Linked DNA regions of Phreatobacter stygius. The protein of the gene in region 1 interacts with the protein of each later gene in a pairwise test. Links are inferred from orthologs where the notes say so. Each region holds a gene or a part of one and is shown on either strand. Other genes may lie near its edges. The genes, in order: ndk and E8M01_RS19235.

The links.
Region 2: the proteins of ndk (region 1) and E8M01_RS19235 interact in binary tests that used the Escherichia coli proteins (3 or more experiments, as listed by UniProt). The link is inferred for Phreatobacter stygius from one-to-one orthologs.

Annotation. Positions count from the first base shown.
Region 1 is NZ_CP039690.1:6,324,971-6,328,252, forward strand. What follows is about bases 70-3,037. They hold ndk (nucleoside-diphosphate kinase), read left to right. Parts: upstream 70-1,324; coding sequence 1,325-1,750; downstream 1,751-3,037. Other genes in these bases: E8M01_RS29905 (aquaporin), read left to right, coding at 70-533; E8M01_RS29910 (hypothetical protein), read right to left, coding at 693-1,058; E8M01_RS29920 (molybdopterin-containing oxidoreductase family protein), read left to right, coding at 1,883-3,037. Outside these bases: more of E8M01_RS29905, read left to right, coding at 1-69; more of E8M01_RS29920, read left to right, coding at 3,038-3,282. UniProt on the Escherichia coli protein: Major role in the synthesis of nucleoside triphosphates other than ATP. The ATP gamma phosphate is transferred to the NDP beta phosphate via a ping-pong mechanism, using a phosphorylated active-site intermediate.
Region 2 is NZ_CP039690.1:4,091,662-4,094,886, forward strand. The notes cover bases 173-3,083. They hold E8M01_RS19235 (5-formyltetrahydrofolate cyclo-ligase), read left to right. Parts: upstream 173-1,298; coding sequence 1,299-1,868; downstream 1,869-3,083. Other genes in these bases: E8M01_RS19225 (FAD-binding oxidoreductase), read right to left, coding at 173-955; E8M01_RS19240 (TIGR00282 family metallophosphoesterase), read left to right, coding at 1,868-2,677; E8M01_RS19245 (SgcJ/EcaC family oxidoreductase), read left to right, coding at 2,768-3,083. Outside these bases: more of E8M01_RS19225, read right to left, coding at 1-172; more of E8M01_RS19245, read left to right, coding at 3,084-3,214. UniProt on the Escherichia coli protein: Involved in the removal of 5-formyltetrahydrofolate.

The DNA.
Region 1 (3,282 bases):
TGGCCTATGGCATCGGCCCGGTGTCCGGCTGCCACATCAATCCGGCGGTCACCGTCGGCGCCTGGGTCGCCGGACGCATGCCGACCTCGGAAGTTCCCGGCTATATCATCGCGCAGTTCCTCGGCGCGATCGTGGGGGCGGCCATCCTCTATGTCACGCTGACCGGCAAGACCGGCGGTTATGACGTCGCAACCGCTGGCCTCGGCCAGACCGGCTGGTCGGGTTATTCGATGACCTCGGCGATCATCGCCGAATTCGTCGCCACGTTCCTGTTCGTCGTGGTCATTCTGGGGGCCACCTCGAAGGCCGGCGCGACGCCGGTCGCGGGCCTCGCCATCGGCCTGACGCTGGCCATCCTGCATCTGGCCTTCGTGCCGGTCTCGGGCAATTCGCTCAATCCGTCGCGGTCCTTCGGGCCGGCCCTGTTCGTCGGCGGCACCGCCTTCGCCCAGGTCTGGATGTTCCTGATCGTGCCGACCCTTGCCGGCGCGGTCGCCGGCGCCCTGTTCAAGTCGAAGACGCTGGAAGCCTGATCCGGGCGCGATGCGTCCGGCTTCGCGCCACCTCGCATCCGTCCGGATGCGGGTTCTCCATGCAACAAGAAGGCCCGCCGCTCCGGATCAACCGGGGCGACGGGCCGACTTCGCGCGGGCCGGGTGGGGCGACACAACCCGCGCGACTACTCTTGTGCCTCAGCGGCAGATGCGAACGTCACGCGGGCGGGCGCCCCAGGGGGTCTCGACCCAGCGCCGCTCGACCCAGCAGCGCCGGGGGCCGTAGCCGCCGCCGAAGCCGTAGGGACGATAGTGGTGATGCGGGCGGTAATGCGGGCGATCGCCCCAACCGCCGTGGCGATGATGCGGGCGGTCCCAGCCGCCGTGGCGATGATGCGGGCGATCCCAACCGCCGCCGCCGCCGTAATACTGGACCGGGACATAGGGCCCGGGAGTGGCGACACCGATGCCGATGGACACCTGGGCGTCAGCCTTGGATGGCGTCAACGCCACTGCCGTCAGGGCGGCAAGGCCGACGATGGCGGTGAGGGCGAGCTTGCGCATTATAGTTCTCCAAAAGGCGGCCGCGAGAGGCGGCTTCATTCGGCGGCTTGGCGACATCGCTCAGCCGTTGTGAGAGAAGCTAGCCGCCGCGCGCTGAACGCCTTCTGATCCATCGCTTCATGTTGGGTTCATCGCAGCGCCGTCGGGAAGCCCAAGACGTTGCCGGGCCCAAGACGTTGCCGGGCCCAAGACGTTGCGGGCGGGTTAAGGCACTGCTAGAAGCGCGCCAACCTCATCCCAATCCCCATCTTTTCAAGGAACAGTCGATGGCCATCGAGCGCACCTTCTCCATCCTCAAGCCGGACGCCACCCAGCGGAACCTCACCGGCGGGATCAATGCCCTGATCGAGGCCGCCGGCCTGAAGATCGTCGCCCAGAAGCGCATTCAGATGTCGCTGGCCGAGGCCCGCCGCTTCTATGCGGTGCACAAGGAGCGGCCGTTCTTCGGCGAGCTCGTCGAATTCATGGTCTCGGCGCCGGTCGTGGTGCAGGTGCTGGAGGGCGAGAACGCCATTGCCAAATACCGCGAAGTGATGGGCGCGACCAATCCGGCCCAGGCCGCGGAGGGCACCATTCGCAAGCAGTTCGCGCTGTCGGTCGGCGAGAACTCGGTGCACGGTTCGGACTCGGCCGACAACGCCAAGCTCGAGATCGCCCAGTTCTTCTCCGAGAACGAAATCATCTCGGGTTGATCTTTTTCGCAGGACAGCATGCGTCAAGGCGGGCCCAGGGCCCGCCTTTTTCGTTTCCGCGATATGGCTTAGGCTCGTCATCGATCCCAAGGCCGATCCACGGTCAGGGGCTTGCCAGATCCGGAGCTCCCGATGAATGCGCCGCTGCGTATCGAACGCCGCCAGTCGACCTGCCCGCATGATTGCCCGTCGGCCTGCTCGCTCGATATCGAAGTGATCGACGGCCGGACCATTGGCCGTGTCCATGGCGATGCCAGGCAAAGCTACACGGCGGGCGTCGTCTGCGCCAAGGTCGCGCGTTATGCCGAGCGCACCTACCATCCCGACCGGCTGTTGCATCCGTTGATCCGCAAGGGCCCCAAGGGCTCCGGCGAGTTCCAGCGTATTTCCTGGGACGAGGCGCTCGACATCACCGCCGCCAGGCTGCTCGAGGCCGAAGCCCGCCATGGCTCGGAAACGGTCTGGCCCTATTATTATGCCGGCACCATGGGTTTCGTCATGCGCGACGGCATCAACCGCCTGCGCCATGTGAAGAAATATTCCGGTTTCTTCTCGACCATTTGCACCAATATGGCCTGGTCCGGCTTCATTGCCGGCACCGGCAAGCTCGCCGGCGTCGATCCGCGCGAAATGGCGCTGGCCGATGTCGTGGTGATCTGGGGCACCAATGCGGTGTCCACCCAGGTCAATGTGATGACCCATGCCATCAAGGCGCGCAAGGACCGCGGCGCCAAGGTGGTGGTCATCGACGTCTACAAGACCGATACGATGAAACAGGCCGATCTCAGCCTGGTGGTGAAGCCCGGCACCGATGGCGCGCTCGCCTGCGCCGTCATGCATGTGCTGTTCCGCGACGGCCATGCCGACCGGGACTATCTCGCCCGCTATACCGACGTGCCGGTCGAGCTCGAGGAGCATCTGCGGACGCGCACGCCGGCTTGGGCCGCGGCCATCACGGGCTTGAGCGTCGACGAGATCGAGACCTTCGCCAGGCTGGTCGGCGAGAACAAGAAGACCTTCTTCCGGCTCGGCTACGGCTTCGGCCGCCAGCGCAACGGCGCCGTCAACATGCATGCCGCGTCCTGCATCGCGGCGGTGACCGGCGCCTGGGCCGTCGAGGGGGGCGGGGCCTTCCACAACAACGGCGCGATCTATCATTGGCGCAAATCGCTGATCGAGGGGCTGGATGCCCGCGATCCCAAGATCCGCATCCTCGACCAGTCGCGCATCGGGCCGATTCTCACCGGCGAGCGCCAGGCCCTGAAGCGCCCGGACGGCAGCGACGGGCCACCGGTCACCGCGCTGCTGATCCAGAACACCAATCCGGTCAATGTCGCGCCCGACCAGAGCAAGGTGATCAAGGGGTTCGCCCGCGACGACCTGTTCACCGTGGTGCATGAGCAGTTCATGACCGACACGGCCAGGATGGCCGATATCGTGCTGCCGGCCACCATGTTCATGGAACATGACGATCTCTATGCCGGCGGCGGCCACCAGCACATCATGCTCGGCCTGAAACTGGTCGAGGCGCC
Region 2 (3,225 bases), 2.2 Mb from region 1 along the record:
CGTAGCCGGCCGCCAGCACGTCCTCCAGCGTGTCGCGCAGGCCCGCGGCGGCGGCCGAAGACAGCTCGACCAGGCAGTACCAGGGCGCGGGGGCGGCCAAGGGATCGCGTGTGCCCGGCATATGTTTCAGCACGAATTCGAACAGGTTGCGTGGCATCAGCTCGAAGCCGCTGACCGCCGGCCCGGCGCGCTCCTGGGCTCGCGTCAGCAGTTCGAGCGCAGCCGTGGGTGACGCGACGCCGACCCAGGCGGCCTCGATCGCGCGCGGCGCGGGCGACAGTTTCAGCGCCGCCGCCGTGATGATGCCGAGCGTGCCTTCCGCGCCGACGAACAGGTGTTTCAGGTCGTAGCCGGTATTGTCTTTCTTCAGCGTGCGCAGGCCATGCCAGATCCGCCCGTCGGCGAGCACGACTTCGAGACCGAGCACCAGGTCGCGGGCCAGCCCATAGGCGACGGCTTGAGTGCCGCCGGCATTGGTCGCCAGATTGCCGCCGATCGTGCAGGAGCCCTTCGAGCCGATATTGAGCGGGAACAGGCGGTTGACGGCTGCGGCTGCGTCCTGCGCTTCCTGCAGCGTCACGCCCGCCTCGACGATCAGCGTATTGCCGGCCGGGTCGACCGCGCGGATCGCCTTCATCCGGTTGAGCGAGACGATGATCTCGCCGCCGTCCTCATAGGGCAGGTGGCCGCCGACGAGGCCGGTGCCGCCGCCTTGCGGCACAAGCCTGGTGCCGGTCTCATTGGCAAGTTTCAGGATCGCCGAGACCTCGTCGGTCGAGCCGGGCCTGAGCACCAGCGGCGTGCGCGCGACATAAAGCTCGCGCCAGTCCTTCAGATAGGGCGCCTGATCGTCCGGATCGGTCACGGCATAACGCTGGCCGACGATCCCGGCGAAGCGTTCGATCAAGGCCGGCGGGAGCGGCGGGGCGGCGGCGAAGGGCTCGGGAAGCGGCATGGCTGTTTCGGTCTGGCGAGTTCGGCTCGGCTGCGGGACGTGGCTGGCTTTTACTAGGGCCGGGCTTTGCCGCGCGGTCAACAGACGGGGCGGGATGGCAGTGCTGAATAGCGCCTCAAGGCCCTTCCGCTTCACGCCGCGAGCGCCTATCTTCGTGACAGAGCTGCGACGCCCGTCAGGACCACAATTCCCCGGGGCCTTATCGATCTCAACGGGAGCTGTCCCTGACCCGGTCCCTGGACTGGGATATATGGCGCCCACCTACTTAGGTAGGTTCCCGGGATCGAGCGTTCAACGGCGAAGCGGCTCTACTTGTTCTCTTGGATCCTCGCGTCGCGGGCCGATGCTGCATTTGTCCAAATCCGCCTTGCGCGAGGCGGCGCTCGGCCGCCGCGACGCTCTCTCTCCCGAGGCGCGCATCGAGGCGGCGCTGGCGATCGCGGAGCTTTTCCCGCTCGACCGGATTGCCGTTGCCGGCAAAATTGTTTCGGGCTTCCTGCCGATCCAGTCGGAAATCGACGTCAGGCCGCTGATGGACCGGCTTCGCATTGCCGGCGCGCGGCTTGCCCTGCCGGCCTTCGACAACAGGACCGCGCCGATGACCTTCCGGGTGCTGGAGCGCGGCGCCCCCCTTGTGCCGATGGGTTTCGGCACCTATGGCCCGGGCCTGGACGCGCCGGAGGTCGAACCCGACATCCTGCTGACGCCGCTTTCCGCCTTCGATCGCGCCTTTCACCGTATCGGTTATGGCAAGGGCCATTACGACAAGGCGCTGGCGCGGCTCGACGAGACCGGCCGCCGGCTGGCCATCGGGGTTGCATTTTCCATCCAGGAAGTCGAAGTGGTGCCAGCCGAGCCGCATGATCGCGGGCTCGACGCCATTTTGACCGAGACCGGATTCAGGGCCCCGTGATGCGCCTCTTGTTCCTCGGCGACGTTGTCGGCAAGTCGGGCCGGGTCGTCGTCACCGAAAAGCTGCCCGGCCTCGTCGCCGATCTGAAGATCGACTGCGTCGTCATCAATGGCGAGAACGCCGCCCACGGCTTCGGCATCACCGAGGCGATCTACCAGGAACTGCTGGACGCCGGCGGCGACTGCGTGACGCTCGGCAATCATTCCTGGGACCAGCGCGAGGCGCTGGTCTTCATCGACCGGGCGCCGCGGCTGGTGCGACCGGTCAACTATCCCGCCGGCACGCCGGGGCGCGGCGCCGCCCTGATCGAAACCCGCAAGGGCGCGCATGTGCTCGTCGTCAATGCCATGGGCCGGGTGTTCATGGATGCCATGGACGACCCCTTCGCGGCGGTCGAGCGCGAGATCGAGGCAGCCCCTCTCGGCCGGGTCGCCGATGCCGTCGTCATCGATATTCACGCCGAGGCGACCAGCGAGAAACAGGCCTTCGGCCACATCTTCGACGGCCGCGCCTCGCTGGTCGTCGGCACCCATACCCATGTGCCGACCGCCGACCACCGGGTCCTGCCGGGCGGCACCGCCTTCATGACCGATGTCGGCATGTGCGGCGACTACGATTCGGTGATCGGCATGGACAAGGCCGAGCCGTTGCGCCGCATGCGTGAGAAGACCCCGGGCGGCAAGTTCGAGCCGGCCAGCGGCCCTGCCACCTTGTCGGGCATCCTGGTCGATCTCGGCGCCAACGGCCTGGCGACCAGGGTCGCGCCGCTGAGGGTCGGCGGCCGGCTGGAGACCACCATTCCCGTCTGATTCTCGTTCAGCCGGCGCTTTCAGCTCGGCTTGGCATCGGACCGCCGCTTCGGTGTACATTGGGCCACGTCTCAAACGAAGGAGGTGGTCATGAAGCTGTTTGTCCATGCCTTGTGCCTGTCGTTCGCCCTGGCCGGAGGGGCCGCCGGCGCCGGGCCCGCCGAGGAGGCCAATGCGGTGATCGACCGGTGGGTGGCGACCTACAGCGCCAATGATCGTGACGCGCTGGTGGGTCTCTATGCTCCGGATGCCATTCTCCTTGGCACGACAAGTCCGATGATCTCGGAGGGAACGGAGGAGATCCGGACGTATTTCCAGGATCTTCCGGGCAGCGGCCGCAAGAACGCAATTGTCGAAAGGCGCACCATAGTTCTGGGCGAGGACGCGGTCCTGGGCACGGGCTTCTATAATTTTGCGCGAGCGGCGGAAAAAGACGTTCCGCGCCCGTCGCGCTTCACCATGCTCATCGTCAGGCGTGATGGCCGATGGATGATCGGGCATCACCATTCGTCACCGCGTTCCGCATCGCGGCAATAGGACAGAGCCGC